4 regions of the Enterocloster clostridioformis genome follow, and region 3 is predicted to be linked to each of the others. Evidence: riboswitches for the same ligand, from Rfam matches in the RefSeq annotation. Region 3 holds a riboswitch; each other region holds the start of a gene.
What was found. A riboswitch is a leader RNA that binds a small molecule or an ion and turns the genes downstream of it on or off. The one in region 3 is predicted to bind thiamine pyrophosphate.
Positions count from the first base shown of each region.

Region 1: another riboswitch for thiamine pyrophosphate. It lies ahead of thiC (phosphomethylpyrimidine synthase ThiC); the one in region 3 lies ahead of LA360_RS11475 (thiamine-binding protein).
Region 2: another riboswitch for thiamine pyrophosphate. It lies ahead of thiM (hydroxyethylthiazole kinase); the one in region 3 lies ahead of LA360_RS11475 (thiamine-binding protein).
Region 4: another riboswitch for thiamine pyrophosphate. It lies ahead of thiW (energy coupling factor transporter S component ThiW); the one in region 3 lies ahead of LA360_RS11475 (thiamine-binding protein).

Region 1 covers NZ_JAIWZC010000001.1:43,281-50,748, reverse strand. The annotation lists gene thiC (phosphomethylpyrimidine synthase ThiC) at 1-1,139, opposite strand, end outside; TPP riboswitch at 1,298-1,407, opposite strand; partial or broken gene dctP (TRAP transporter substrate-binding protein DctP) at 1,912-2,601, shown strand; partial or broken gene LA360_RS00255 (TRAP transporter large permease subunit) at 2,582-3,094, shown strand; gene LA360_RS00250 (dicarboxylate/amino acid:cation symporter) at 3,192-4,400, opposite strand; gene LA360_RS00245 (CD3324 family protein) at 4,621-5,118, shown strand; gene LA360_RS00240 (NADH-quinone oxidoreductase subunit NuoE family protein) at 5,096-5,578, opposite strand; gene LA360_RS00235 (DUF4454 domain-containing protein) at 5,679-7,196, opposite strand; gene LA360_RS00230 (hypothetical protein) at 7,358-7,468, opposite strand, start outside.
Region 2 covers NZ_JAIWZC010000001.1:1,744,178-1,751,645, forward strand. The annotation lists gene LA360_RS08650 (helix-turn-helix domain-containing protein) at 1-403, opposite strand, end outside; gene LA360_RS08655 (MATE family efflux transporter) at 1,234-1,881, opposite strand; gene tenA (thiaminase II) at 2,010-2,672, opposite strand; gene thiD (bifunctional hydroxymethylpyrimidine kinase/phosphomethylpyrimidine kinase) at 2,672-3,478, opposite strand; gene LA360_RS08670 (HAD family hydrolase) at 3,557-4,216, opposite strand; gene thiE (thiamine phosphate synthase) at 4,213-4,854, opposite strand; gene thiM (hydroxyethylthiazole kinase) at 4,841-5,662, opposite strand; TPP riboswitch at 5,939-6,044, opposite strand; gene LA360_RS08685 (Crp/Fnr family transcriptional regulator) at 6,217-6,876, opposite strand; gene LA360_RS08690 (ECF transporter S component) at 6,980-7,468, shown strand, end outside.
Region 3 covers NZ_JAIWZC010000001.1:2,255,424-2,262,891, forward strand. The annotation lists gene LA360_RS11460 (ABC transporter ATP-binding protein) at 1-508, opposite strand, end outside; gene LA360_RS11465 (ABC transporter substrate-binding protein) at 544-1,629, opposite strand; gene LA360_RS11470 (ABC transporter permease) at 1,674-2,447, opposite strand; gene LA360_RS11475 (thiamine-binding protein) at 2,416-2,712, opposite strand; TPP riboswitch at 2,792-2,901, opposite strand; gene LA360_RS11480 (hypothetical protein) at 3,175-3,396, opposite strand; partial or broken gene LA360_RS11485 (DNA-3-methyladenine glycosylase I) at 3,754-4,227, opposite strand; gene LA360_RS11490 (IS4 family transposase) at 4,433-5,761, shown strand; partial or broken gene LA360_RS11495 (DNA-3-methyladenine glycosylase I) at 5,963-6,097, opposite strand; gene LA360_RS11500 (SDR family oxidoreductase) at 6,166-7,179, opposite strand; gene rsmH (16S rRNA (cytosine(1402)-N(4))-methyltransferase RsmH) at 7,208-7,468, opposite strand, start outside.
Region 4 covers NZ_JAIWZC010000001.1:3,991,158-3,998,625, reverse strand. The annotation lists gene thiM (hydroxyethylthiazole kinase) at 1-743, opposite strand, end outside; gene thiW (energy coupling factor transporter S component ThiW) at 764-1,300, opposite strand; TPP riboswitch at 1,486-1,595, opposite strand; partial or broken gene LA360_RS20135 (TnpV protein) at 1,679-1,900, shown strand; gene LA360_RS20130 (helix-turn-helix transcriptional regulator) at 2,211-3,107, shown strand; gene LA360_RS20125 (hypothetical protein) at 3,176-3,472, shown strand; gene LA360_RS20120 (ClbS/DfsB family four-helix bundle protein) at 3,582-4,124, shown strand; partial or broken gene LA360_RS20115 (radical SAM family protein) at 4,137-4,439, shown strand; gene LA360_RS20110 (cysteine-rich KTR domain-containing protein) at 4,511-4,627, shown strand; gene LA360_RS20105 (Cof-type HAD-IIB family hydrolase) at 5,104-5,955, opposite strand; gene LA360_RS20100 (glycerophosphodiester phosphodiesterase) at 5,984-6,724, opposite strand; gene LA360_RS20095 (ABC transporter substrate-binding protein) at 6,753-7,468, opposite strand, start outside.

The sequences.
Region 1 (7,468 bases), 2.2 Mb from region 3:
TCCAGTTTTTTCCGGGCCGTACTCATCTCGCGGTCCCACTGTGCCGCACCTTTTATGCCTTTTGCAATATCAGCTGCATGGGCGGCAATCTTGGACGCCATGATGCCTTCCTTAACATCGTCCAGGTCCGGCAGTCTCAGATGTTCGGCCGGCGTAACATAGCACAAAAAAGACGCTCCGCTGGCGGCGGCAAGGGCTCCGCCTATGGCTGCGGTAATATGGTCATAACCCGGAGCAATATCTGTCACCAGAGGACCAAGGACATAAAAAGGGGCTCCCTGGCAGATAGTCTGCTGTATCTTCATATTGGACTGAATCTGGTCCAAAGGCATATGTCCCGGTCCTTCTATGATGACCTGCACATTCTTTTCCCACGCCCTTCTGGTCAGCTCCCCCAGCGTCACCAGCTCCTCAATCTGGGATATATCCGATGCATCCTCAATACATCCCGGACGGCAGGCGTCTCCCAGGCTCAGTGTCACATCATAGGCCTGACAGATATCCAGTATCTTCTCAAAATGCTCATAAAACGGATTTTCCTTTCCCGTCATTTCCATCCATGCAAATATAATAGAACCTCCCCTGGACACAATATTGGTAAGGCGCTTCGCCTTCTTGAAGCGCTCCGCTGTCTGCCGGTTGATTCCCACATGGATGGTCATGAAGTCCACCCCATCCTCCGCATGCATCCTTACGATATCCAGCCACTCCTGTGAAGTAATATCCTTCAGCGGTTTGTGGTAATAAACCACCGCATCATAGATGGGAACAGTGCCTATGATTGCAGGACACTGGGCAGTCAGCTTTCTTCTGAATGTGCGGGTATCCCCCCATGAACTCAGGTCCATGATGGACTCTGCCCCCATCCTCACCGCATCATTTACCTTCTGTAATTCCATTTCCAAGTCCTTGCAGTCCCTTGAAGTGCCGAGGTTTACGTTGATTTTCGTCTTAAGCCTGGATCCGATTCCATTTGGTTCCAGACAGGTATGCAGCCGGTTGGCAGGAATGACAGCCTTCCCCTCAGCCACCAGCCGCATCAGTTCAGCTGGTTCAAACAGTTCCTTATCCGCTACCCTTTTCAGCTCCTCTGTCAGGATACCTTTCCTGGCCGCGTCCATCTGCGTGGTATAATCCATATTTTCCTCCTCTTCGCCCGGAGCCCGCATGTGGTTAAAAGTAATTTTCACATGCAATCTATTAAACCGTGTTCGTTTGCCCGCGTCATGCCGGATATACTTCAGGACACAAAAAAGGCCCATACCGGTAAGGAATGGACCATTCATATCATGCAAGCTTGTACATACTCCATATTTCCCTACGTTGGCATTATCCAAATCAGGTTTAATAGGTCGAAGTTCGATTACTTCCTCTCAGCCTGCCCCACAAGCTCCCTGTTGTAATATGACTGAATACGGCAGTTCTCCCGCTGTATCCGAAAGGCATTTTCACCTCACTCTGTCAGTTTATATGGAAAATATCTGCTTGTCAACCATTATTCTCAATTGTTTATCCAATATTATCCTGCCTCCTCCCTACTATCGCACCTACTGCCTTCCTACCACATCCCCCTGTTTGAGAATAACAGTCAAAGAATTCTATCCATTATAACGTGTACGCTGAGTCATTACAAGAAAAAATACGCCCGCATCTGATATCCTCCCAGGAGCACCGCATTCCTCTCCTCCTTTTTCCCATTATACCATTGATTCCGTCTGTCTGCTATCTGTGCCGTTAATATCACGTTAAAAATCCGTTAAATTATTGCTAATACAATTACTGCTTTATGACAATAATTTACTCTCAAATATTAAAATTTTCCAGTGATTATACACAATTTTGTCGATATAATAAAAACCAGTTACATGTTCTGCAGACATTGACATACGCAAATAAAGAGAGGGATTGGAAATGGTGAGTGTTTTAATGAAAAGGCTTGCAATTGCAGCTGTGGCCGGCGCTGTCATGGTTTCGGCTTCCGGATGCAGCTTGGTTTCCTCAGGTAAAAGAATTATCCGCGTGTCGCACGCACAGTCGGAGACCCATCCTGAGCATCTGGGAATGCTGGCATTTAAGGAATATGTGGAAGAACGTCTGGGAGACAAATATGAGGTACAGATATTCCCCAATGAAATACTGGGATCTGCCCAGAAGGCAATCGAGCTGACCCAGACAGGAGCAATTGATTTTGTTATTGCGGGTACGGCAAATCTGGAGACATTTGCGGATGTCTATGAGATTTTCAGCATGCCCTATCTTTTTGACTCCGAAGAAGTCTACCGGTCTGTGATGGAAGACACGGATTATATGGAAAATATATACAAGTCCACGGACGAGGCCGGTTTCAGGGTGGTGACCTGGTACAATGCGGGAACCCGTAATTTCTACGCCAAGACTCCCATCAACACGCCGGATGATTTAAAGGGCAGGAAAATACGTGTACAGCAAAGCCCGGCCAGCGTGGACATGGTCAATGCTTTTGGCACGGCCGCTGCTCCTATGGGGTTCGGTGAGGTGTATACTGCCATTCAGCAGGGCGTTATAGACGGCGCCGAGAACAATGAGCTGGCCCTGACCAACGTCCATCAAGCTGAGGGAGCTGCCTAAAATTTTCCTGGACAGCGCAGAGATGACAGGCATTATCATCTTCCTTATCGGAGTATCCAGCATCATGAGCTGGGTCATGGCCTTCACCGGCATCCCCACCGCTGTATCGGAAGCCATGCTGGGAATCAGCACCAACCGCTATGTAATACTTTTTATCATCAATATTCTGCTGCTGATTGTGGGAACCTTTATGGACATGACGCCTGCCTGCCTTATCTTCACCCCTATTTTCCTTCCCATCTGCCGGGCGCTGGGCATGAATACCATCCACTTTGGAATCATGATGATATTCAACCTGTGTATCGGCACCATCACTCCCCCTGTGGGAACTACACTTTTCGTGGGAGTAAAGGTGGGAAAGACAAAGATAGAACAGGTTATCCGTCCTCTGCTCTACTACTTTGGCGCCATCTTTATCGTGCTGATGCTGGTATCCTATATACCGCAGCTGTCACTGTGGCTTCCGGGTCTAATGGGTTATGTATAAAATAGATTATGTATAAAATATGTGTATCAGGGAAGGGCCGCGCTGTGCGACATCATATCACAGCGCGGCCCTTCTTTTACCTTGATGAAATTCAGGCTTAAGCCTTCTTTAACCTCTTATCCTCCAGATGGGAAACAATCACTGCGCAGGCAGCGTCCCCTGTAATATTCACCGTGGTTCGACCCATGTCAAACAGGCGGTCAATACCGGCCACAAGTGCAATTCCTTCCACAGGAAGCCCTACGCTCTGAAGCACCATAGCCAGCATAATCATACCGGATCCCGGCACACCGGCCGTGCCCACGGAAGCCAGAACAGCTGTCAGTATAATGACAATCTGCTGGGACAGGGTCAGGTTGATTCCATAACAGGAAGCGATAAACACAGCGCACACACCCTGGTAAATGGCGGTTCCATCCATATTGATGGTGGCTCCCAGCGGAAGCACAAAGCTGGCCACCTCCTTTCTGGCCCCCAACTTTTCCGTGCATTCCAGGTTAAGAGGAAGGGCGCCTACAGAGGACGCGCTGGAAAACGCCATTATCATGGCCGGCGCCATGCCCTTGAAAAACTTAAGGGGTCCGATGCCCGCAAGAGACTTTACGGTCAGCGAATACACCAATGAGGCGTGGAGTATGTACCCGATATAAGCCACCAGAAGCACAAAGGCCAGGCTGCCCAGTATCTGGGGTCCGTTGGCAGCCACCACAGGCGTAATCAGACAGAACACACCGATGGGGCTCAGCTTGATGATGAAGGACATAACTGCGATAGACACATCATTGGCGCTCTCCACAAAGTTTCCAAATACCTCTCCCTTCTTTCCCGCCACAATGGTGCCAAAGCCAAAGAGCAAAGCCACCACGATTACCTGAAGCATGGATGCCTCGGCCATGGGCTGTATGATATTGCTTGGGAAAATGCCAATCAGGGTCTGGATAAAACTGGGCGTTTCCGCCGCCGTGTACTCCAGGGAGCTGGTGGACAGCACCGGAAATCCCTTTTTGAACAGATTCGCTATCAAAAGTCCCATGGTAACCGCAAAAAAGGTAGTGCACATATAGTAGATGACTGTCTTACCTCCAATGCTTCCCACCTTCTTAATATCCTTCATGGAAATAACACCGTTCATGATGGAGAACAAGACAATGGGGACTACGATGAATTTCAGCAGGTTCAGAAACAGGGTGCCAAAGGGCTTGATGTAAATTTCCGCAATGTCCGGCCGGCCCATCAACAGCATACCTGCCGCAATACCCAAAGCCAATCCAGTAAAAATCCATAGTGCAAGCGGTTTCTTTTTCATACGCACAATTCCCCTTTTTTAGTATTTTTGCATAAATGCAATTATAATTATAACACAATCTTAACACTATTGCTACCAAATACAAATAAAGGTAAATTTTTAACAATCTTCCTCCTCTGCCCTCATAACGGACAGGCTGCCGCTTATATCCGCCTACAGGCCGGACATAAAGGTCATTCCACGCTCCATAGCCGCCCCGGTGTAGGCCATATGTTCTTTCATGATATCATCCGTCATCCTGCTCCGTGAACTGCTGGAGCAAGTACAGGAATACGTGGACGGCGCGCTGATATATATACCGAAGACTGCCGGGCACAAAAAACGCTGGGGGGAAGGGACCTCCACCCGGCAGGAGCTTCGTTTCCGCAATCAACAGATATACAGTGATTATCTGTCCGGGCTTTTTATATTCCATCTGTATGTCTCAACCTTATTTATCAAACAAGAATTAGGTTGGTATCCGCCTGTCAGGATGTTACAATCTGATTCACCTGCTTCAGCCGAACCGGTTTCCTCCATCGTCCTGTGGATTGATAATCCATACCCGCTTCCCGTAAGGGCACATGCCATATTAAAAAGTAAACTGCACCTGTCCCAGCGCAGTCTGGACCTGCTGACTGACAGCAGCAGGATTCAATGTGCAGATGGCCGGGAATTGAAAAAAAGCAGGACAGGAAACCATATAAAGCTTTACATCATCGGTGTTTTAGTTCCCTGAGTATGGCCTCTGCATCCAGACCGGAGTACATACGTCCGTCCACCATGACATTGGGCGCCTTCCGGCAGTTCTTCAGGCAGTTCCTGGTCCTGAGACACACGGTCCCGTCCTCTGATATGCCGTTTTTACCCACTCCCAGCCTTTTTCTCAGTTCATCCATGACGGTGAGGCTGCCCTTTGCCGCGCAGTTCCTTCCTGTGCAGAGTATAATTTCATGGCTATAGGGTGTTGTCTTTAAACTGGGATACCGCTTACATATGGCCTGTACCATGGAATCCCGTACCCCGGCCGCCTCTGCTGCCTGCTCCAGCACATAAGGGCTGATGCAGCCATGAACGCCCTGCAGTTCCCTCAGCATCTCCACAATGGCCTCCTGCGAAGAACGCTCCGGCAGCCCGCGGTAGTAGTCCAGAATTTCCCTCGTCTGCTCATCCAGGACTTCATTTTCATTTATCTGCATATGCAAAACCTCGCTTCCAGTATAGCTTTGGGCTTACAGGGCGTTTTTTATTCACAAAATCCGGTTTTTACCGCATCCATTTTTCGCTGCCTCTTTTATATCAATCCCCCAGATAGTATATGGCGGTAAAGTGTCCCCTGGAATTGTAGAAGAGCCGGTTCCCCGTCAACTGGCTGCAGATAACCTGGCCTGTTTCCGGGTCCACCGGACCGGGTAAAATCTCCCGCTGATACTGCGATGCCCTCAAAAGCCCGGTATCCGCGCCAGAGACAGCTCCCTTCATGATATAGATATCTCCTCTGTAGACCGTCTTCATCAACGTATCCCAGCTGGTCTGCCACAGGTGGTATTCATCCGTATTGTAATCCGGCCTGATTCCTGTCTCGTATCCCTGGCCTGCCGGTTCTTCCCCCGCATCATGAAGCAGGAAGCCGTAAGGCGTATCTTCCTGGCCGGGATTCAGCGACAGCATCCGGCTCTCGCCTGTAAGCTCGTCCAGAGTCACTTTTGCCTGGCCGCCCTCCATAACCGTCTGAAGCTGCTCTCTGGTAATGGAAGCCGGAACCGATATCTCTCCCGGCACAGCGTAGTATGCCCCCATATCCCTGGCCTGAGTCAGGTCACCTCTCAGTCCGGTTTCATCATACCTGCCCAGATATGGCAGATAGGACGCCGGTGGAAGGTCCTCCAGGCCATACTGGTTCCGCCCGTCCAGCTTGTCTCTGTCCGTATCATTTTCCATTTTCTGTATTAAGGAAATGTTTCCGGATTCCACATCCGACAGAATGGAATCTGAAAAGGAATCCGGTGCTATGATACCCCTGTACCACCTTTTTTCCGAAAAATACTGGCTCAGCACATCGGATTTAAACTGCCGTCCGTTGGCCGCATAAATTTCATTCCGAAGAAGCCACAAATTCTCCGTGGGCCACAGACAGAGATCTGCCCTGGACAGATAGCGCGAAAACACATCCGGAAAGGTCAGACTGTCCTCAAACAGATAATAGTCGCCGGCCAGTCCTCCCTCACCCTTCACTGAAATATGAGGATCAGCTTCATCATCCATGGCAAATTTAATGGTATATGTAAGCGCCGGGACCCGCGGAACCTCTTCCATGGTCTCCGGTGTTATCTTGTATGTCTTTTTGCCCCTCTCAGTCAGGATTTCCGCGCTTCTCATGCTGTCATAATAGCTGGTATGCATCTCATCCGGAAGGGTAAAGACACATTTCAGCCGCTCTGACTCCCAGCCTTCTCCGGTGAGTTCAAAGGACAGGCCGCACCGTATATCCCCCGCCTTAAAGAACCTGCCTGTTATAAGCTGGTTGCGGGCTCCCAGGTTTTGTACTGCCCTGACAGCGGTTCCCGGCTCTTCCAGTCCGGCGCCTCCGGCTGCTTTGGCATTCCCGGGTGTCCCGGCCCTTCCCGATGCCCCGGCCCTTCCGGGTGCCCCGGCATTCCCGGCCGCGGACTCCCGTGGCAGCCCCTGTTCCGCTTCCGGGTCCTCATGTTTTCCGGACTGGCTGACAGCCTGCTGCTGTTGCGCGGTGCCTTCATCCTCCGGATATGCCTGCCTCGTATCCTTCAGCCGGCAGGATGTCAAAACCAGCAGGACCATGGCGGTCCATCCAGCCCTGTATATCTGTTTCCTAATCACTGTAACCCCATCCCTTCCATTAATTCGGACCGGATATATCCATCATTTCATCCCACCTGTTCTGCCTCTTGAAATCCAAGCAGCCGGACAGGCGGGTCCTCTTTATATCCTCCGCAAAGGCGTCAGCCGTCATGGCGATAATGGACTGTTTCCAGCTCAAATTCAATCAGATCGTCAAAGCGGTCCTCCGGCTCCGGTGCTTTCACCGGAAACCGCTGGTATTTCACCATGTG
Region 2 (7,468 bases), 510 kb from region 3:
TCCACTGGCTTACTTCGTACCCAAAATCATTTGGGTTGCTGCAGGCAAGGTCGATGATCCGCATGATCTGGTCCGGCGTAAAAACAGACGGGGCACCGGGGCGTTTTTTATCGGACAGGACTGCCCGTATCTCATCTTCAAGCTTTTTCGGGTCGTCCATTTCAATCCTCCGCAAGGCTGGGAGCGCCGCGAGGAACCGACTGCGCCAGGTGGCAACATTATTATAATGAAGCCCGACCTGTGGTGCAATATTCTGGTTGAGTTCCCCCTGTGACGCAAGCAGGACAATGCTGGCTCTTTTGACCAGTCCTGACGGAAGGGAGCGGCTTTTTGAAAAAGCAGATAATATGTTTTTCATGGCATCAGATAAAACCGGGATAGTATCAATTGTTTTCCTTCGCATAATAACACATCCATTCTTTAGTGATAGAATTATTATGCACCGACTACAATAAAAAAGCAACGTCTATTCATTATTATTTTGGCAATGCTGTACTAGCCATGAGCATGATTGATGCCACCTAACATGGTTCAATCTTAGACTAATCGCTAATACTATATTGATTTCACAAAACCGCTCAGTTTTTAAAACAGTCTGTTTCTCTACAATCATTGTAAAAAATTGGCTTTTGTTTCCTCAAGAGCATTTCACAATTTTTTTACTTCTTATAATATTTCATTAAGGTGGTTGTGCTTTCTCCAAAGCAAATTTTATGCCGTATTTACTCGTCCCCCGGCATCTGGAGTTGTCCTACCTGTTCGCAAAACAGCTTAAACCACGCCAGATGTTTCCATACTAACGCAGCCTCCCCTCATTAGGTGAGCGGCAGTCCCCACAAGTTTCCAACTGATATCATCCTCGCACAGCTTATGCGGCCGTCACAAGCCATCAAACCCCTGCCCGGGCTTATTTTGATTTGATATATTTCGCAGCATTTCTGCTATGGCGTATCTCTCGTATGCTCGATTTCAGTTTTTGTTATAGGACAACTGAACCTATGCTATTTTCAATGTACAAAAAATAAACCTTATATAATATAAATAGGATTAGAATGGGATTATTTAGAAATTTTATAGAAAAACTTTTGAGAAAATACAAAATGCGCCCGACTGCAAAATGCAATCGGGCGCAAGTGAAATATAAACAGTATTATAGTGATGTGTGTAATCATCTATGAAGCCGAAATATCCCGTACCGGGGGGCGGGCTTTTTTTGATGAAAAGAATGTAACATTATGTCGATACAAAAGAAACACGGCGGTAAAATATGTTTGAATTATTTTGGTGTTTTAAACGTAATATCGATACAATAGCGGAAGCTGCTACCGCACAAATATGGCTGATAAGTACGGCACCCCATATTCCGTTTAGCCCAAATCCTAAAAATGAAAGAAGATAAGCTAAAGGCATACGGACGACAATATAGTAAAAAATCATTAACAACATACTTTTTGCAGGCTTACCAAAACCGTTCAATACTCCAAGAAAGCTATTTGTTACTGTATTTAGAACATAGCCGATACCCACAATGGAAAAGTACACACCGACAATAGCTGCAACATCAGGGCTATTTACAAAAAGGCCGGAAAGCTGTCTTGAAAATGTTACTATGACAATAGAGAGAATTAAGAGCAGTAAACACCCATATTTCAAAGCGCACTTTAAATAATCTTTTGCGCGATCAACCCGTTGTCCACCGATACACTGACCTATAATTGCAGTTAAGACCATATTCAACGCCATAGCCGGATAGAAAAGTATAGTTACCAGTTTTCCGGTAATGCCATATGCCGCAATCTCAGTAATGCTGTATGTACTTACTAACGCGGTTAAAAATGTTGTGCTTACCGCCGGAATGCTTTGTTGAATGACGGACGGTATGGCTTTTTGGACAAGAGGTAAAACAGCCGCTTTGTTGCTGCGTTCAGTTTAAGCACATTTATAGAACATCTACAAGATTCCGTGTATGAAAAAGCAAAAACCTATAATAACAATTCCTTGAATCCCCTCTATTTGCTCATGTTCCATGCCATTTCCCAAAAGGCAAGCTCGTAACGGGAGCAGGCTACGAAGATATCTGTGAGGTGCTTGATCTGGTCCTCGGTGTAGCTGCAGGTCAGCCGGTCTGTTGTTTCCAGCAGCAATACATTCGTCTCACTGTAGTGGGGATCAGCATAACCCTTGACCCAATCTCCATAGAAAGGATGCTCCAGCGCCGCCGGACGGTTCTCTACGATTTTTTTGGCGATTACCTCATAGCTGTAGGCACAAGACAGGATAGCGGCCAGAATTTCGGCCTCTCCCTCTTCATATGCCACCCGGAGCATATAGGAGGTATAGGAGAGATTATCCAGCGCCCGGGGTGTGGCCTTAAGTTCCTCCCAGGAAATCGAGAATCTGCCCATATAGCCACGGTGAATGTCCATCTCCCCTTCTGTCAGTAAGGTCACATATTTAGAAAACAGCTGGATTACCTCAGGGCTTTTGGCCTTGGCGATGCCCAACGCAAACACTTTAGCATACTCCTCCAGATAGAGATAGTCCTGTATGATGTAATACTTGAATTTCTCCCGGTCTAACGTGCCGTCCTGGATCCCCCTCACAAAAGGATGCGCATTATAAGACGCCCAAATATCCTTTGTTGCGGACAAAAGCCGCTCTGTTATCTTCATTACTCTGCCTCCTTTGCGTATACACCTGTCAGATTGAAATTGTGCTGCATAGGTCCCCGGCCCTTCCCCAAATTCAGCATGGCCCCCAGTGCGCCGGAAAGGTACTCTTTCGACCGCCGGATAGATGCGGGCAGGTCAAAGCCCTTAGCCAGATTGGCCGCAATGGCGCTGGAAAGCGTGCAGCCGGTTCCGTGCGTGTTTGGGTTATTGATGCGCGTTCCATGAAACCATGTCCCCACGCCGCCCGCATAGAGGAAGTCGTTGGCGTCATTGATGTTGTGCCCGCCTTTAAGCAGGACTGCGCAGCCGTAAGCGTTGCTGATCTGTTTTGCAGCGGCTTCAATGTCCTCCGGTCTGTGGATAACCATGCCGGAGAGGATCTCCGCCTCCGGGATGTTGGGCGTGGTCACGGCCGCCAAAGGGAGCAGACAGGTTTTCAGATTGTCCACCGCCTCTTCAGAAATCAGCCGGTCGCCGCTGGTCGCCACCATCACCGGGTCCACCACGACGTTCCTTGCCTGGTAGAAGCGCAGCCGCTCTGCGATTTTCTCAATCAGTCCGCAGGAGGCTACCATACCGATTTTCACCGCGTCAGGCGGAATGTCCTCGAATACCGCGTCAATCTGCTGCCCGAGAAAATCGGGTGTCATTTCTACAATTTCTCTTACGCCGATGGTGTTCTGCGCTACCAGCGCCGTAATAGCGCTCATGGCGAAAACACCGTTCATGGTCATCGCTTTCAGATCGGCCTGAATCCCGGCGCCTCCGCTGGGGTCTGTCCCAGCGATTGATAATGCTGTTCTCATTGCTATATCTCCTTTGCATTATTTTTATAGAGCGGCAAAAGGTGGTGCCCCCAATTTGCCGCTTAAAACTCCCAGCCGCTAAACCGGAAGGAAGTTCCTGAGTTTATCCAATTGCGTCAAATCTTTCAGGTATAGATCGGACAGAGTACAGATTTCCTCCTGATTCTTTTCATGGCTGTCATACACCGCCGCTACCGGAAACCCGGCCGCTTTCGCCGCTTTGACGGCATAGAGCGCATCGTCAAACACAACTGTCTCTGCCTTCTTTGTTCCCAGGAAGCGAAGCGCTGCTTCAAAAATTTCCGGTTCGTCCTTGCCGTGACCCACCTCGTTGCAGGTAAAAATCTCCCCAAAACAGGACAGCACCCCACACCGCTCCAGGGCATCCTCCACTAGATACCGGTCTGTGGCAGTGGCGATACACAGCTTGACTTTGCTCCGCTGGAGCTGTGCCAGCAGCTCCTTTACTCCCGCCTTCAGCGGAACCTCAAAACGGTAATACCGCTCCAGCATGGCGTTGACCCCAGCCATAATCTCCTTAATACTCAGCGTCACACCATACTCTGTCTGGTAATAGCAGGCCGCCTGGTGCAGGCTCATATTTTTAAACGTATCGTTCAAATTCTCCCGCGGCTCATATCCGATGGAGCGCAAATAGGTCTCGCCAATCGTATCCCAAATAAACATGGAATCCAACAGCGTACCGTCAACATCAAAAATCACGCCGCAAATCCTCATGCCCTTACCATCCTCTCTGCCAGCGCCCGAAGCTCCTGGCAATTCCTCTCAATATCCTCTGCCGAGAAGATGGCGGATACCAGGGCCGCCCCGTCCACGCCGCTGCCGGCCAGGCTAAGAAGGTTGTCCCGGTTGATGCCGCCGATAGCTACGATGGGCACATCCACCGCGCTGCAAATATCCCGTAGGGTCTCGCTGGTCATCTGGTCCGCGTCAGCCTTGGTGCTTGTGGGAAACACCGCTCCCAAACCCAGGTAGTCCGCGCCGTCGTGGACAGCCTGACGGGCCTCCTCAACCGTGTGGACAGAGACACCGAGAATCATCGCGTCCCCCACCCGGCGGCGGACCTCCCCCGCCACCATATCTTCCTGGCCCACATGGATTCCGTCCGCCCCGCATGCGACGGCAATATCCACGTTGTCATTCACAATAAAGGGTATGTGGTACCGGCGGCACAGGGCGCAGATGTCCTTAGCCTCCTGAAGAAACGCCGCTTCGTCCAGCTCTTTCTCCCGCAGCTGCACACAAGTTACGCCGCCTTTCAATGCCGCTTCTACCTGCTCATAGAGAGTCTGCTCCCCGCTCCAGGTCCGGTCGGTGACAGCATAGAGCAGCATATGCCGCTTATCGCATTTCATAGTTTGCTCCTTTCTCCAGTTCCGCCGGGGTCAGGCGGTACATGGCGTCGATAATATAGTTCCGGTAAGAGGCGTTACCGTCCAGCCCTGTCATACGTTTGTAGGCGACTTCTCCGCACAGACCCATGGCGCACACGGCGGCCGCAGCGGCCTCCAGGGACTGATCCGGGTTTGCTGTGACAAAGGCCGCAGTCAGAGCAGAAAGCTGGCAGCCGGTTCCGGTGATGGAGGACATCTCCGGACGGCCGTTGCGTATACAAAAGGCCCGCTCCTCATCCGCCACAATGTCAATCGCTCCGGTAACGGCAATCACCGCCCCAATGCGCCTTGCAAGCTCCTTGACGAAGGATACTGCCCCATCCAGATTGTCTTCAGTCACCCGATCCGCCACATCAGCATCCACGCCCTTGGTGGTGCCGCTGCCGGAGGCAAGGGTCTTGATCTCCGAGATGTTGCCCCTAATTACCGCGAACTTCACTTCCTTTAGCAGCCGGAGGGCCGTGTCCGTCCGTAGCGTGGAAGCCCCGGCTCCCACCGGGTCCAGTACTACGGGGTGCCCCAGCTCGTTGGCACGCTTCCCGGCGGCAAGCATGGCCGGAATGGTGCGCTGATTCAGCGTGCCGATGTTGATGGTCAGTCCGCCGCAGATACTGGTAATCTCCACAGCGTCCCCCGGATCATCCGCCATAATAGGTGAGCCGCCGCAAGCCAGCAGCATGTTTGCGCAATCGTTGACAGTGACATAGTTGGTGATACAGTGAACCAGCGGGGATTTCTGCCGGACACTTTCAAAAATCTGTTCAAACATAGTATGATACTCCTTTGTAATGAGAGAAAACGGCCCTGTATAGCGGCGCCTTCCCCTAATGATGACAGACCGCTAGAGTCTGCCGGTTGGAAAGATTCGGTCGAGGCTTACTGGCCTCCTCTCACGCCGGAACACGGCTTCCCATCGCTGTCATACAAGGTTCAGGGCGCTCCCCCTCAACCCGCCGCAGGCATACCGCGGTTGCTGTTCTCACATCCTTTCCTTCAAAAAGCGCAAAAAAACAGGAGACACCTGCATAGGATGCCCCCTGAAAAAGTACCAATCTCCACGACTTCCTCCGGCGGCATTATCCGCATCAGGTTCAAGGGTCGAAGGTCTACCTTCCTCTCAGCCTGTCACACAAGCTCCCCTGTTTATTCTGTTAGCGCTATTATAGCATTCCAGTTTTTGCTTTGCAAGTGGCGGCCGCAGGAAAACTTGATTGGTATCAGCGCTTTTTAGAAAACCACTCCTCCATTGTCTGCAACAATTCCTCTTCCTCAATCACATAACTTCCTACAAAGTGCTTACAAGAACCTCTGCTTCTATGCATCTCAAATCAGTCTAAACGTGTTTTTATGATAATCAATAATCCCGTCCCGCTTCATGTAGGACAGCTCTCGTGAAAGTGCGCTGCGCTCCACGTTGAGGTATTCTGCCATAGAGTTTCTATTCATCGGAATCGTAAATGTTCTTTTTTGTTGTTCGCGGGCTATACACTGTAAGTAGGTCAATATTTTCTCCCGTATTGTCGGACGCAGCAGACAATCTATACGTTCGTGCAGTACAAGCCCCTTTTTGGCAACAATGCTTATATAGTTGCGTAATAGCCTGTCATGCCGGGGGCAGGCCTTTTCGCACCGGGCCAATACGCGTTCAAAAGGGATTTGCAATACCAGGACATCATCCTCCGCCTGTACAGTAACAGGACTTTTGTGTTCTAAACTTGCCGCTAAAATAACCCCTATCTCGCTTCCCTTTTTCAGAAGAGAAATAAGAATCACTCTGTCAGAGGGATCCCACTTTATTGCGCGTCCATGCCCTGATAGCATAATTCCGAAGTCGTATACCTTGTTCCCTTCCTCAATGATATAGTCGCCTTTGGCGTACCGGACATACTTTGCACAGAGGCAATAAAGGAGCCCATCAATTTCCTCTGGTTCAATGGCGAAAAATAGATTTGTCTGCTTTAAATCTTCTATAAACTCACGCATCACAATAACCTCGTTTTTTGTTGCGTGTGCAACAAGGCATTTGTCAAAATTGTACTATAATAAAATCTGAAAAACAAGAGAAGAGAAAGGAAATCTCAAAATTATGATCAAAGAAAGAACGCTTTGGATTACCCGCACAGCAGTTTTTATCGCCTTACTTGTCGTATTGCAGGCGGCTACCGGAGCATTAGGGAGCACTATTATTACTGGGTCTGTTGTGAATATGCTGATGATTGTTTCCGTTATGACCTGCGGCATGATGTCAGGACTTTGCGTTGCTGTCATTTCGCCTGTTATGGCGAAGCTGATTGGAATAGGCCCTCTTTGGAGCCTGATCCCCTTTATCGTGGCAGGAAACATTACCCTCGTGCTGATTTGGCACTTCATTGGCAACAGGCGTTGGGGGCATAAATATACCGCACCAATGATTGCTTTGGCAGCTGCGGCAGCCGCCAAATTCTTGGTCCTATACCTTGGAATCGCGCAAATAGCCGTGCCGTTCTTTTTAAGATTACCGGCTCCGCAGGCGGCGGTGATTTCGAATATGTTCTCTATACCACAGCTGCTAACAGCCCTTTTGGGCGGCGGTGTT
Region 3 (7,468 bases):
GGACGGATTTTTTGGTCATCATGTCCAGTGCGGAAAAGGGTTCGTCCAACAGCGCCACGCTGCCTGAAAACAGATACGTGCGGAGCAGGGCCGCTCTCTGCCTCATGCCGCCGGAGAGCTGGGCCGGATATTTCTTCTGAGTGCCCTCCAGGCCGAACTGACGGAAGTAGGGGGATGCCAGCTCCCGTGCCTCCCGCTTTTTCATTCCTTTTACAATCAGAGGAAGGGCCACATTATCCTCTATGGTCCGGTAGGGCAGGAGCAGGTCCTTCTGCAGCATATAGCTCACCCGTCCCGGACAACCGGTCACGTCCTCCCCGTCCAGAAGGACATGCCCTGTATCCGGCCTTGACAGCCCAGCGATAATATTAAAAAGAGTGGTCTTGCCGCCTCCGCTGATTCCCAGCAGCGACACCAGTTCCCCCTTGTTCAGGGTGATGGATATATCCTCCAGCACCTGCTCCCCGTCAAAGGATTTTGAAATTCCCTCTACCTTTAGCTGCTCCATGTTCTCCTCCTGGCACGGCACTGCCGTCCCCGGCCTTACGGCAGGTATTCGTTGGAAAATCCTGTTCCCGCCTCAATGGGCGTCTCCGTAAGACCTTTTTCATTCAGCCATGCGTAATATACATCCCAGCGCTTCTGGTCAATGTATCCCCATTTTGGCGCATCCGCCTGATACTTGTCCGCCAGGTATTCCTGGCTGGCCTTTACCAGTTCCGGGTCCAGCTCCGGCGCGGCCTTGCACAGGATGTCCCCTGCCTCCTGAGGATGTTCTATGGCGAACTCGTATCCCCTGCTGACCGCGTCCAGAAATGCCCTGGCTGTCTCCGGCTCTTCCGCCAGGAATGTATTGTTGGCTATGATGACCGGCGTATAAAAATCAAATACAGAATCCAAATCCGCAAAGGCAAAGTAATCTGTCTCCAGACCTTCCAGCTCTGTCTTTACGCCTGCCCATGCATAGAAAATCCATATGGCATCCACAGATTTTGTCCTGAGAGCCGTCACCTCGTCCGTCACTGTGCTGGGAATCAGTTCAACCTTATCAAAATCCCCTCCGTCCGCTTCCATCACATCCTTAATGGTCGCCTTTTCCACAGGAAGGTCCCAGGTGGCATACTTTTTCCCTTCCAGTCCCCTTGGGCGGTCCATTCCCTCACCCTTTCTGGAAATAATGCCCGATGTATTGTGCTGTATAACACCTGCCACAGCGGTTACCGGAAGGGGATTATCCCCTGAAAATGCCGGCGCCAGGCTGTCCTGGAAGGACATTGCAAATTGAGCCTTTCCGGAAGCTGCCAGTACCTCCGCCCCGTTTTCCGGCGGCTGCACAATCTCCACCTCCAGGCCGGCATCCTTAAAATATCCCTTTTCACGGGCAACATAGAGGCCTGTGTGGTTGGTGTTAGGCGTCCAGTCCAGGACAAATGTCAGCTTTCTTACATCCTGCTTCGCCCCCTCTTCCTCCTGGCTTGCGCTTTCCCTATTTACGTTCTCTTTCCGTGTATCCTCCGCGGCCTGGCCAGAGGCGGTATTCTCTCCTGAATCCGGGGCTTTGCCGCACCCGGTGAGAAGTACTCCCATGCAAAGGGAGGCCAGCAGCATACTTGCACATTTATGTTTCATTTTCAATCTCTCCTCTTATAAACGCCGGATATAGTTTTCCCGTTCTATTTATGTTTTCGGCTATTTTCCCATGGCATACATTTTTTCTGAAGCAGTTCCACGGCCCACATCAGAATTAAGCTGATGGCCGATATGAGGAAAATGACCGCGAACATCTTATCAAAGGAAAATGCCTTCTTAACCCTTGTCATGTATACGCCCAGTCCTCCAAAACCACCCAGCCACTCAGAAATCACGGCTCCCACCACCGCGTAAGAGGCAGATATCCTGAGACTGGAAAAAAACTGGCCCATGGCTCCCGGCAGCTTGATATAGCGGAATATCTGGAACCGGCCCGCTCCCATGGCCTTTAACAGATTCACCGCATCCGGGTCAGCAGCCCTGAATCCGGTCAGCAGCCCCACCGTGATGGGGAAAAATGTGGTAATCACAATGAGTATGACCTTTGGAGTCATTTCATAGCCAAACCACAGCACCAAAAGAGGCGCTATGGCAACCGCCGGCACGGTCTGGGTCAGTACAATGATGGGATAAAAAGCCTTGTATGCCTTGTCAAACCGGTCCATCAGCACTGCGGCCCCAAAGCCCGCGGCAATTCCCAAAGCCAGCCCCAGCCCGGCCTCGGCCAGTGTAATCCTGGCATTCTCCATGAGGGCCGGGAATTCCTTCATAAATGCACCGGCTACCTGAACCGGGGAAGGCAGCATGAAGCCCTCCACCAGTCCAAAGGATACAGAAAGCTGCCACAGGATGAGAATGGACAGGATGGCGGAAACAGACCACAGTTTACTGGTGATGCTTGGTAACTTTCTTTTCAATGGTAAGCACATCTCCTTCGGGGTGGTAAGAAACCTTAATATATGCGGCCACAGAGGGGGCGCCCGCCCTGACCGCAATATACTGGCACTCTTTTACAATATCCATCAGCTGGTCATAATCCCCTTCAATGGTTGTCTCAAAGGGACCTACATAATAGTTTAACCCCGTGCTCTTGATGTAATCGATGACCTGGTCCACGATACGGATTAATTCCTCATCATCAGCTGCCTTTGGAAGTGACTGGATTGCTACGCTTGCGTTCATATTGTTCTCCTTTTCTCTTCAAATCATATGGATCAAAAAATCCCGTCCGGATATTACGGGCGGGATAAAACTCACAAAAACTTACATCTTCTGCAGGCTTCCTACGCTGGCATTATCCAGATCAGGTATCAGGGTTCAGAACATATTCCATCTCAGCCGGATTCCACTCCAGCACCCCTTTTCATTGTTGGGACAAGTATACTACGGCTCATTTTAAAAGTCAATAGGTACTGCTGCTCTGCCCTGCGGCTGTCATAGGATCCGCAAGGCCTGTCATGCGTACAGTACACTGTCATGCGCACATTTCAGATATCCTGAAATGCCCTGTAACACGCCTGGGTGCCGGAACGGTCCAAAACCGCATATGCAATGTCCGGCACTCTTTTAAGCAGTTCAGGACAGGACTGTATGTCAGCCCCGGCGGGATATCCGGTTTTCTTATAGTGACAACAGGTTTTACTATCATTCTGCCAAAATCTCCTTTCCTCCCCGCTCCACCGCAGTGAAGCCCTTCCTCTCAAACGCATTTAACTCCGGTTCCTCCACCTGGACGGGCTGAGCCAGCGGTGTGTATACCATGAATACCCGGAGGATGCTGTCCGGTTTTGGCGAAATATGAAGTCTGGCCGTCTCCTCATAGGCTTCCTTCTGGAATGTAATCAGGTTGTAAGGACTGCCCTTCATTACTCTGTGCGGTCCTCTCCTTCCCAGAACAGATAAGGGTACGCCTGTCCGCCGCCACACGCCATCTCATTTTCATAATAGTCTCCTTCTCGCTTCACGCGGCGCCAGCGTACTGGCCATCAAGTGTACCGGCACCTCTGATAATTCTATGGTAGCGCGCATGCAGCCTTTGTTCTTTTCGTCTTTGTTCTTTTCGTCTTTCTTAATTTCAGTTAAAGCTTTTCTGTCGCATGTGTAAGAGGAATACTTCCGGCCGGAGACCGCAAAAGCCAGCGCGGACAAGCAAAAAGGATTCCCGGCCCCAGAGCCCGGAATCCCTTTCATCGCCACATTACAGATAACTGTTATATATGCATCCTACTCCTTTTCCCGCTTCTTCACGGTGGGATAATGCTCCACAATATCACGATACCGGAAACATCCCTCCACATGGTCATTAATCACGCCGCAGGCCTGGAGATGAGAGTAAACCGTTACCGGCCCCAGATACTTAAATCCACGTTTTCTTAACTCCTGGCTGACCTGCCGGGACAAGGCGTTACAGGCCGGAATGTTTCCCTTTTGATGGCCTGCATAAAGAATGGTTTTTCCCCTGGAAAAGCTCCATATGTACGAACTGAATGAGCCGTATTCCTCCCTGACCTTCTGAAAACACCTGGCATTATGAATGACAGCCTCTACCTTTCTGCGGGATTTAATCATTCCTTCACAGGTCAGAATCCGTTCAATATCCGCCTCTGTATACGCCGCAATCCGGTCGTAATCAAACCCGTCAAAACACTGGCGGAAGATTTCCCGCTTCTGTATCATCATGTTCCAGTTCAGCCCGCAATGTCATTTAGTTAACGCTTTGCAATATTATGGTTAGATTCTTAATGAAGGGTGTCTAACCATATTTTTCCCTTTTTTCATAAAAACAGTTGACATACACCACAAAATGTGCGGCCGCTCTCGCTACTGATTGACTTTAATAGGTAGCGAGAGCGGCCCTTGGATTAGAATCATAAATTCATTCTAATTCAAGGAGGTACACACAATGTTCCATCAAAAAATTAAACAATGCTTTTCCCATTCCGTCCATCTTGTTTCATCCGTAATCTCCGAATTTACCTATTCGGACACCGATCTGACAAGGAACAGGAAGTTCCCCGCCGATAAGCTTATCACTTTCCTTGTTTCCCAAGCCTCCTCCAGCACAAAAAATGAATTGCTGGACTTCTTCGACATGGATCCACAGTCGCCAACTGCTTCGGCACTCAACCAGCAACGCGCAAAGCTTAGCCCGGATGCCCTGGAAGCTGTATTTCGGCATTTTAACCATTTTGCTTCCTTTTATGACCAAAAAAAGCTACGCTACCGCTTTCTTGCTGCAGATGGCTCCACCTTTACCTTTTTCAGTAAACCTGCTTTCGCCCCAGAAGAGTATCATGTCTCTGATGGACATTCAATAAAGGGCTTTTACAGTATGCATCTGAATGCTTTTTACGACTTACAGAAGCACACTTATTCCGATGCGCTGATCCAGCCGATCCATCAGAAAGATGAATTTAGTGCTTTCTGTGAAATGGTCGACCGCCACGATTTACTGACTGGTACAAAAGATGTTTTTATCGGTGACAGGGGCTATTGTTCTTACAACAACATGGCACATGTGAAGGAAAAAGGCCAGTATTTTTTATTTCGCACCAAAGATATCCATTCCAAAGGACTTGTTGGAAATTTTGAGTTTCCAGATGCAGACTCCTTTGATATTCAGGTAAATGTAACTCTGGTTCGCAGTCATAAAAAGAAGATATCGATTAAAGAAGGTTATTACAAACGCTTTGTGGATGCGGCTGCATCGTTTGATTACGTTGCATATGGTTCCCTGGATACCTACGATTTATCTTTTAGAATCGTACGGTTTCCGATATCGGATGATTCTTATGAATGCATCGTCACTAATCTGCCTTCAGATGAATTCCCGTCGGAACAAATAAAACTTCTATACTATGCCAGATGGGCCATTGAGGGGTCTTTCCGTAAGCTGAAATATACGGTCGGATTGAGTAACTTCCATGCCTACAAACCAGAATATATCAAACAGGAAATTTGGGCAAAGTTAATCGCTTACAACATAACAGAAACACTAACCAATCATGCAATTATAGAAAAGGGAAACACGAAATATGAATACAAAGTAAATTTCAGTATGGCTGCTCATATTTGTAGAGTCTTTCTCCGTCCGAACACAGGGAAAGACTCCATAGATGTGATGTCCCTGCTGACAAAAGAGCTGATTCCGATACGGAATGATCGACAGTATCCACGACTCCAAACGGCACACTTCCGAAAACCTCGATATTTTATATATCGAGCAGCATAAGTAACAGTTTCATCAATATCTATAATACCCTTTTTTGAAGCAGATGTAAATCTGCTTGTTTGCCTTGCGGTAAAATATTTACAAAACTACTTCTGATAAATAATCCCTATATCCTTCTCTTCAATCTATCCGTTTGGAACGTCAGATCTCTATTTTAAAAAAACATTCTTTCTTTTACAAAAAGTTAACTAAATGACATTGGTTCAGCCCGCACTGCATGACTTCCATCATAAGAAACTCAAACTGCCTGTGGTCATCATGCAGAGGGACACCCCATTCTTCATCGTGGTATTTCTTCATTTTTTCATTGCACAGACACCATGTACACCCGTCCATTTATCCCGGACCTCCTGCCGTTTATCCGCTTTTCCTGCCGATACATCCGACTGTTTCCCAATCAATCCCTATTTTCCAAATGCCTCGTCCGCAGCCTTCCATGCCCCTGCTATCCGGTCACACCACGCATCAAACTGAGGGTCCGGGGTCTGACTCTCCGGATGGTCCATCATATAGCGGACCGAGCTTCTAATCCCCTCTGCCATGGATACCCTGCATACAAAATCAGGCACCGCCCTCTTGATTTTCGTATTGTCAAACAGGACCGTACACGCCTTATCCCCCAGAAGCTGGCCTTCAAAATCGTATTCCTTTCCATGCTCTGCCAGAAAATCAGACGCCACATGAAGGGCGTTAAGAGGCCTGTCCAATGCCTCTGCCAGCGTTTCATAAATCTGGTTCCATGTCATGGACTCATCGCTGGTAATATGGTAGGCATTGCCTATGGCATGGGGATTGCCCATAAGGCCCACATACCCCCTGGCAAAATCAGTGGAATGGGTCAGGGTCCACAAGGAGGTGCCGTCCCCTGGTATGATGATTGGCTTTCCCTCCAGTATCCGCTTTAATATCTGCCAGTTTCCCTTATCACCATGGATGGCCACCGGCGGCTTTTTGCCATCATATGTATGGCTGGGGCGCACAATCGTGACAGGGAATCCGTTCCTGCGGTACGCTGCCGTCAGCACCTCCTCCGCGTCAATCTTTTTGCGGGAATATTCCCAATAGGGATTGATTAAAGGCGTGCTCTCCGTTATGGGACAGCCTGCCATGGGTTTCTGGTACGCGGACGCGCTGCTGATGAAAATATATTGCCTCGTCCTTCCCTGAAAGAGCCGTATGTCACGTTCCACATCCTCCGCCCCATACGCAATGAACTGGGCCACCACGTCATATGTCCTGCCCTCCACTATGCGGGCCACCGCTTCCTCGTCGTGAATGTCCGCAACAATGGATTCCATTCCCTCCGGCACCGGTTTGGAGCCCCGGTTGAGAAGGGCAACCTCCCAGCCTCTCTCCCTGGCCAGCTCTGTCACGGCCGTGCTGATGGTTCCTGTTCCCCCTATAAATAATGCTTTCATTATGATACCTCCCTGCATTCGTGCTATGTCACGCCTTAACGGCCCACCGCATTTTCGTGGAATGAGCGCGGCTGTTCATCCTGCGCTCCTCTGCCGTAGGGCGGATCACATCCGTGGCAACCTGGCTGTAAAGCCCCGCCCTGTACATTTCCTTAAATGATTTCTTCACGATCCTGTCCTCTCCGGAATGGAAGGTCAGGATAGCTGCCCGTCCTCCCGGCTTTAATACGCCCGGAAGCTTGTCCAGGAATTCATACAACACCTCAAACTCGCTGTTCACATCAATGCG
Region 4 (7,468 bases), 1.7 Mb from region 3:
CTCCCCGCAGTCTCTCCGGCCGCCAATTCTCCGCAGAGCCCGTGCGCGCTGAGGGCCATGACCACAGCTTCTTCCAGAGGGCCGTCCGGTCCCAGTTCCCCATACAGACCGCAGAACGCTCCCATAAGCCCGTCCAGCATACAGCCGCTGCCTGTAATTCTGGCCATCCAGGGATGGCCGTTTCTGACAATGAACCTTCTTTCTTTTCCGGCCACCACATCCTCTTCCCCGGTCATGACCACAACCGCGCCTGTAAGGTCCCTCAGGGAACAGGCGGTTTCCAGGCGGCTCTCAATCGTACCAAAGGTTCCCGAATCCACGCCGCAGGTATTTCCCGCCTCATGTCCCCTCAGTTCCTGGTTCAGGGCCCGGATTTCCGCCTCATTTCCCCGGATGACAGAAGGAGCGGCCTTCCGGATCATATCAATGGCTGTCTGTCTGCGAAACCGTGATGCAGTGACTCCTACCGGGTCCAGGATAACGGGAAGGCCCAGAACGGCAGCTTTTCTTCCCGCTGCCTCCATGGCCGGTATGGTTTTTTCTTCCAGGGTTCCCAGATTAAGGACAAGACTGCTGCAGATGGAGGTAACGTCCTCCACCTCATGCAGCCCCTGGGCCATAACAGGGGAACCGCCTGCGGCCAGCACCATATTGGCCACATCCCCTGCCGTAACATAATTGGTTATACAGTGGACCCTGGGAGAGCGCTCCCTTAAGTCCTTCATCCATTGTCTCCGCGTCATCTGATTTATCCTTTTTCCTGTTATCTTCCCATGGCTTTGCCGGTCTGTACATCCAGATCCAGCATCCGCCTCATATACTGAAACGCGCCGGACTTATACAGCACCCCAATCAGGAACGCGGCAATGACCGTGCCGCACATGGTGCTCATAAGGAATGGGATTACATAGGCAAAAATGGCCGCTTCCTTCCCCATAACCAGTGTGGCCACCGGATAGCAGAGCATTCCGCCCAGTATGCCGGTGCCAAACACTTCCCCAAAGTAGGCCAGTGTCAGCCTGCCGAAACGCTGGTACAGATACCCTCCTAAAAATGCTCCCACCATACTTCCCGGAAATGCCAGCAGACTGCCCGTCCCCATCAGATTCCTGATAAACGATGTGCAGAACGCCATCCCCACGCCATACCACGGCCCAAGAAATACGCCGGCCAATACATTGGCAAGGTGCTGAATCGGAAAACATTTGGATGCCCCTATGGGGATGGAAAAGCCGGATAAAGACACGGCCACCGCTGTCAGCATGGCGCTTACCGCCAGTTTCTTAATGTTTACTTTCATAGTCATAGTCATACCTCCATGTTTTTTACTCGGAGCCCGCCTATCTTCCTGGTAGAGAGGCATATTCTCTGGTACAGCGGCGTATTGCCTGCACAGCTCTAAAGCCCTCATATGTCCGAACCGCGGTGAAGGCTGAAAAAAGCCCATACCGCGCGGGATATGGACTTAAATTACGCATTTAATACACATACATGTCTCATATTTCCCTACGTTGGCATTACCCAAATCAGGTGCGATAGGTCGAAGTTTGATTACTTCCTCTCAGCCTGCTTCACAAGCTCCCTGTTGTTATTTAGCATAGCACCGGACTATTTATTTGTCAATCAGTAATGAATGAAGCCAGATAAGGAGAAAACTCAAAAATGTGTTTAAGACAGCAGGCACAATAAAGTTATATACACCAATCTTCTGACAAGCGGCAGGCTGAACGCCTACCTTGCGGAGATTAATAAACAGGCGCAGGAACGCTTTGAAAGGCTCGTAGAGCAAATGAAGCAAGCACAGGGCATAACGGAACAGCTAAAGGCAAAAAATGCCTTGGAATGGACAGGACGCCTTAATAATATAAGGGCTTGTGCAGGGGAGATTGTGGAAACGTAAATCATTTACGCATAGATGTAACGCATAAAGAACTGAAATTGGAGAGCAGGTATATAAAGTTTCTTGCTCTCTTTTTTAAGGAAAAAGCGGCTGAAATATAGGCGCTGCAATGAGGAAAATCGTTACCATCATTGTTTTTCGGGTGGTAAAAATTATGTGGCCGTTTGAGTAGAAACTACAAGTTACGAGATAAAAAAATCATATATGCTCGCTTGGTTGATAATGGGAAGAAAAATGATTATAATAAATATTGACGCATCGTGTCAGGTTTTTGGTAGTATTCTATTATCATCAAAGGGAGGAACTGACAATGCAGGAAAGCAGATTATTTAAGATTGTGTATTATTTACTCGATAAAGGACAGGCTACCGCTCCAGAATTAGCAGAAAAATTTGAAGTATCTGTAAGGACAATTTACAGAGATATTGACGCTTTAAGCGGCGCGGGCATTCCCGTTTATGCAGAAGCAGGGCGAAACGGCGGCATTCATTTAATGAATGATTTTGTTTTAGATAAAGGGGTGCTGTCTGAAGAAGAAAAGCAGGAAATTCTAACAGCCCTGCAAAGTATCAATTCTATGAACAATATCGACAACAATCAGACATTGCAAAAACTTTCTGCAATATTTAATATGAGTTCGGAAAACTGGCTTGAAGTGGATTTTTCCAGATGGGGCAATCATGGAACGGACAATGGGAAATTTGAATTGCTAAAATCAGCGGTAATTCATCGAAAGTGCGTAAAAATAACCTATGCAAATTCCAGCGGAATAATTAACGAAAGAATTGTCCAGCCGTTAAAAATGTCATATAAGTCTATGTCATGGTACTTAAAAGCATATTGTATGGAAAAACAGGATTATCGTATTTTTAAGCTGACCCGTATGATAGATTTAGAAATGCTCACGGACGGTTTTTGCAAAAGCTCTTTTCCAGAATTAGATGAATCATTAGGGCAAGCCTACAATACAATCGTACTGCGTTTCCAGAAAAATATGTCATACCGTGTTTATGATGAATTTGATAAAACCCAAGTAAGTAAAAAAGAAAATGGGGATTTAATCGTATCCGCCCCAATGCCAGAAGATGAATGGCTAATCGGGTTTTTATTGTCATTTGGAACACAAGTAGATATTATAGAGCCTGCATATCTGAAAGACATTGTGGCAGAGCAGGCAAAGAAAATTTATGAGAAATATAAATCTTGACACAGGGCGTCAGTATATGTGTGATATAATTTGCCTGTAAATTCTATTTGAGAAAGCGGGGAGTGAAAGTGAAACATGAATGGAAAAAGCAGGAGAAAGAAATATATGGTGTAAAAACAAAACCTTGTGTTGTTGATGTTCCTGCTCAAAAATATATCATTGTTTCTGGCAATGGAAATCCTAACGATGAAATCTTCTCAGATAAGGTTGCGGCTCTGTTTTCGATGGCATATAAAATTAAAATGGCATATAAAGCACTTGCCGAAAAAAGCAACGAAATAACAGATTATACAGTATATCCGTTAGAGGAAATATGGAACATGGTTATAAGCGTATGGGGAAAGAACACCGTGAAATATATTTGAATAATGCTAACCGTACAGAAAAAGCCAACTTAAAAACAACCTTGAGATACAAGGTTACAGATATAGAAAAATAACAACATACTGTTATAAAAGAGAAAAGGAAATGAATATGGGCAGACCAACAGCAAAAACAGATTTACTAACAGCCGCTACCGCTAATTATGAAAAGTTAAATACTCTTGTTTCTGAGCTGACAGAAAAAGAATTATCAACTTCGTTTGATTTTTCAGGTGATGAAAAAAAGAAAGAAGCTCATTGGAAAAGAGATAAAAATCTTCGTGATATTTTCATTCATCTCTATGAATGGCATCAGCTTTTGTTAAACTGGGTATATTCCAATCAGAATGGCGATAATAAACCGTTTATTCCAGAGCCTTATAATTGGAAAACCTATGGAGATATGAATGTGGAGTTTTGGAAAAAACACCAGTCCACATCGTTAGAGGATGCAAAAATTATGTTCCAGCAATCCCATAACGAAGTAATGAAGCTGGCGGAAACCTTTTCAAATGAGGAATTATTTTCTAAAGGCGTTTATAAATGGGTAGGCGGAAGTACGCTTGGTTCTTATTTTGTCAGCGCTACTGCAAGTCATTATGATTGGGCAATGAAAAAATTGAAAGCACATAGGAAAAACTGCGCCAAAATGTAGGAAGGACATATCATGCACTTTGTGAAGGCAAAAGGAATATTATCTGCTAAAAATGGAATTAATTTGTACCGGGGCTGCTCTCACGGGTGCATTTATTGTGACTCCAGAAGCAAATGCTATCACATGGAACACGCTTTTGAAGATATTGAAGTCAAAGAAAATGCGATTGACTTGTTAGAGTATGCTCTTACTCATAAACGCAAGAAATGTATGATAGGCACAGGCTCTATGACTGACCCGTATATTCCATTAGAATTGGAAATAGGAAATGTCAGAAAGGCTCTGAACTTAATATATGAGCATGGCTTTGGCTTCTATTTGCGTTTCTTTGAAGAAAAGAACGATAGTAGGCAATTAAGTATTTGGGATTGGGAAGTAAGATAAATATGAGTGCTGCTTATCAAACAGAATGGATACACTGTCCTGTTTGCAGCAATAAAACCCCTGACAAAATTAGAGAAGATACAATATTGAAAAACTATCCAGCAATCACGGTTTATTAGCTCTATTCCTTACCGAATAAAATATCTGTCCACAGGGCATACTATAACATTTGCCCAAAATCCCCGTTAAAAGAAAATTCAAGACTGGAGGATTAAAAAAATTGAGCAGAGAAAAATCAGAAAAGAATGTGCGGAACATTCCTGTTACCGTCCGACTGAACGAAGAAGAAAGTCAAAAATTATAGCAGTATGCTGCCGCTTGCGGTCTGTCCGTAGCGGAATTTATGCGGCAGTTATGCAAAGACAACGCCCCACAGCCAGAGCCGTCGGCGGAGTTCTGGCAGTTGCTAAACCACCGCCGCCGAAACCTGTAAAGAAATTGAAGATTTTATACTGGAATTACAGCATACTTTCACATCTCCGCAGTGTTTTGATGTGACCGCATTGCAGCATGAAGTTTCCTAGAAAGAAAAAAAGAGCCTGCGGCTCTTTACTTATGACCGGTGAATTATTTTTACACCCGTCACTTAGAGGGCTTAATATGCCCTGGCCTCCCTGGTAAGGACCAGGGTCTCTATGGCATATGCCACACCGTCCTGTATATTGGAACGGGTCTGGCATTTGGCGGTGCGTTTAATACTCTCCATGGCATTTCCCATGGCAACTGTATATTTTATATCCATGGACAACATGGAATAGTCATTCTCGCTGTCTCCTATGGCCATGATTTCTTCCGGTCTCACGCCCCTGGAGGCTGCGTAAAAAGCCAGAGCCCGGCCCTTTTGGGCATAGCTGTGGGTCAGCTCCAGGTTGGTGGCAAAGGAGGACGCAACCGCCAGTTCCGCTATACCGGACAGGCGCTCCTTAATTCTGCCCAGAACCTCCTGCGATTCATGGATGACCGATATTTTATAAAATGCCAGACCCAGCTCAAAGAGCCGTTCTTCCTCCACAAAGGAGAACCGGTCTCTCACTCCCTCATAGGTAAACTCCGCCATGGGAAGCAGCACATTCCGTTCAAAACATGCCCTAAACTGTGCCTCCCCGGCTGTGGTATAGCTGCCTCTGTCCGTCATGAAATCAAAGATAATGTCCTCCTTTTGGCAGCAGTCCAGGATTCCCCCTACCTGTCTCTCAGAAAGCCGTATCTCGTCCATGAGCCTGCCGTCCCAATCATACACAGCGGCTCCGTTCATGCACACCACAGGCGCCCTGAGTCCGGCCTCCTGCAGGGGCTCCAATGCGTCTATATAGCTGCGTCCCGTACAAATCAAAAACTCGGCTCCCATAGCCTTAAGTCCTTTAAGCGCACGCACATTCCTCTCTGAAATATGCCCGTCAGGGCGCAGGAGGGTGCCGTCCATGTCAATTGCAACCAGTCTTATCATATATGCCTGCTTTCTGTCAAATATTCTGTCATAGGTCTGTGTACCTGTCAACGACCCGCCTGCACAGGTCCGGCCGGTTAGTAATGATAGCGTCCACTTTCTGCCGCACCAGCATTTCCATATGCGGTTCTTCATTGACCGTCCATACATTCACTGCCAGTCCCTGCCTTCTGGCAGCCGGGATAAGATCCGGATCCTGCATGTGGTACAGGGCCGGATGCAGGGCATCCACCCCCACTGTACGCCGCCCATAGTCTGCCGCGCCAATCCAGCCGTCCGAGTACAGAAGCCCTGTCTTAAGGCCGCTGTTCAGTTCCTTAAGCCTTACCAGGCTGGGGTGGCAGAAGGATGAATAAATCACCCTGTCCTCCATCCCCATGGAAGCAGTGAGAGCCAGTACCTTTTCCTCAATCTCAGGGTAGAGTATGATGCCGGTCTTAAGCTCCACATTCACCGTCAGTCCCGCAGGCTTTAACAATTCATAGACTTCCAAAAGCGTAGGAATCCGGGCCTCCTTAAAGGCGGGAAACAGCCTGTTAAAGGACAGTTCCTTAAGCTGGGCCAGGGTATAATCTTTTATATACCCTGTGCCGTTGCTCACCCTGTCGATGGTCTCATCATGAGCCACCACAAGCTCACCGTCCCTGCTTAACTGGACATCCAGCTCCACCCCGTCGGCTCCCATTTCCGCTGCCAGCCGGAATGCCTCCAGTGTATTCTCCGGCGCGTAAGCCGATGCGCCTCTGTGGGCCCAAATCTGTGTCTTCATACTCAGTATACCCTCCGATCCATGATTATCATTCATTGAGCAGGTTATATTCCTCGATTGCCTTATTAATCTGCTGCGCCATCTTAGACGCAGCCTCATCAGGGCTGGTTCCATTATTAAGCATGTTCTCTATCTCCGTTTCAACCACCTGCCTGGCCTCAGGAAATACGCTGAGCAAAGCGCCTGCTGACTGGGGAGTGGAATCATGAAGCTGGTCAATAGCAGTACCGAACTGGGGATATTTTTCCAGATTCTCCTTAAATACAGGTTCCTCGTGGGCCTTCACAGTCACAGGGAAATATCCTGTCTGAGCGTTCCAGTAAGCCTGGCTCTCCGGTGAAACAAGGAACTTAACGAACTCCCATGTGGCGGCCTTCTTAGCCTCATCCTCATTGTTCAGAGCCCAGAGAGAGGCTCCTCCAATGGACACTCCGCCTTTATCGCTGTCACTGACCATGGGGAAATAAGCGGTTCCCACCTCGAACTTGCCATTTACGTCTTCCAGAATCTGCTTTAAGGAAGCAGTGGATCCAAGGGTCATGGCAGACTTGCCGGAGCTGAAATCTGCCAGTCCCGCGTCGCCGCCTCTGCCTACATTGGGAGCGTATCCCTTGTCGTACAGTTCCTTCCAGGCCGCCAGTGTCTTTGCTCCCGCTCCGTTCTGGTCAAATTCAACTGTTGTGGCAGCTGCCTTTCGTCCATTTCCGTTGTTTACATAATTCTGCCCCTGCTTGCAGGTAAACT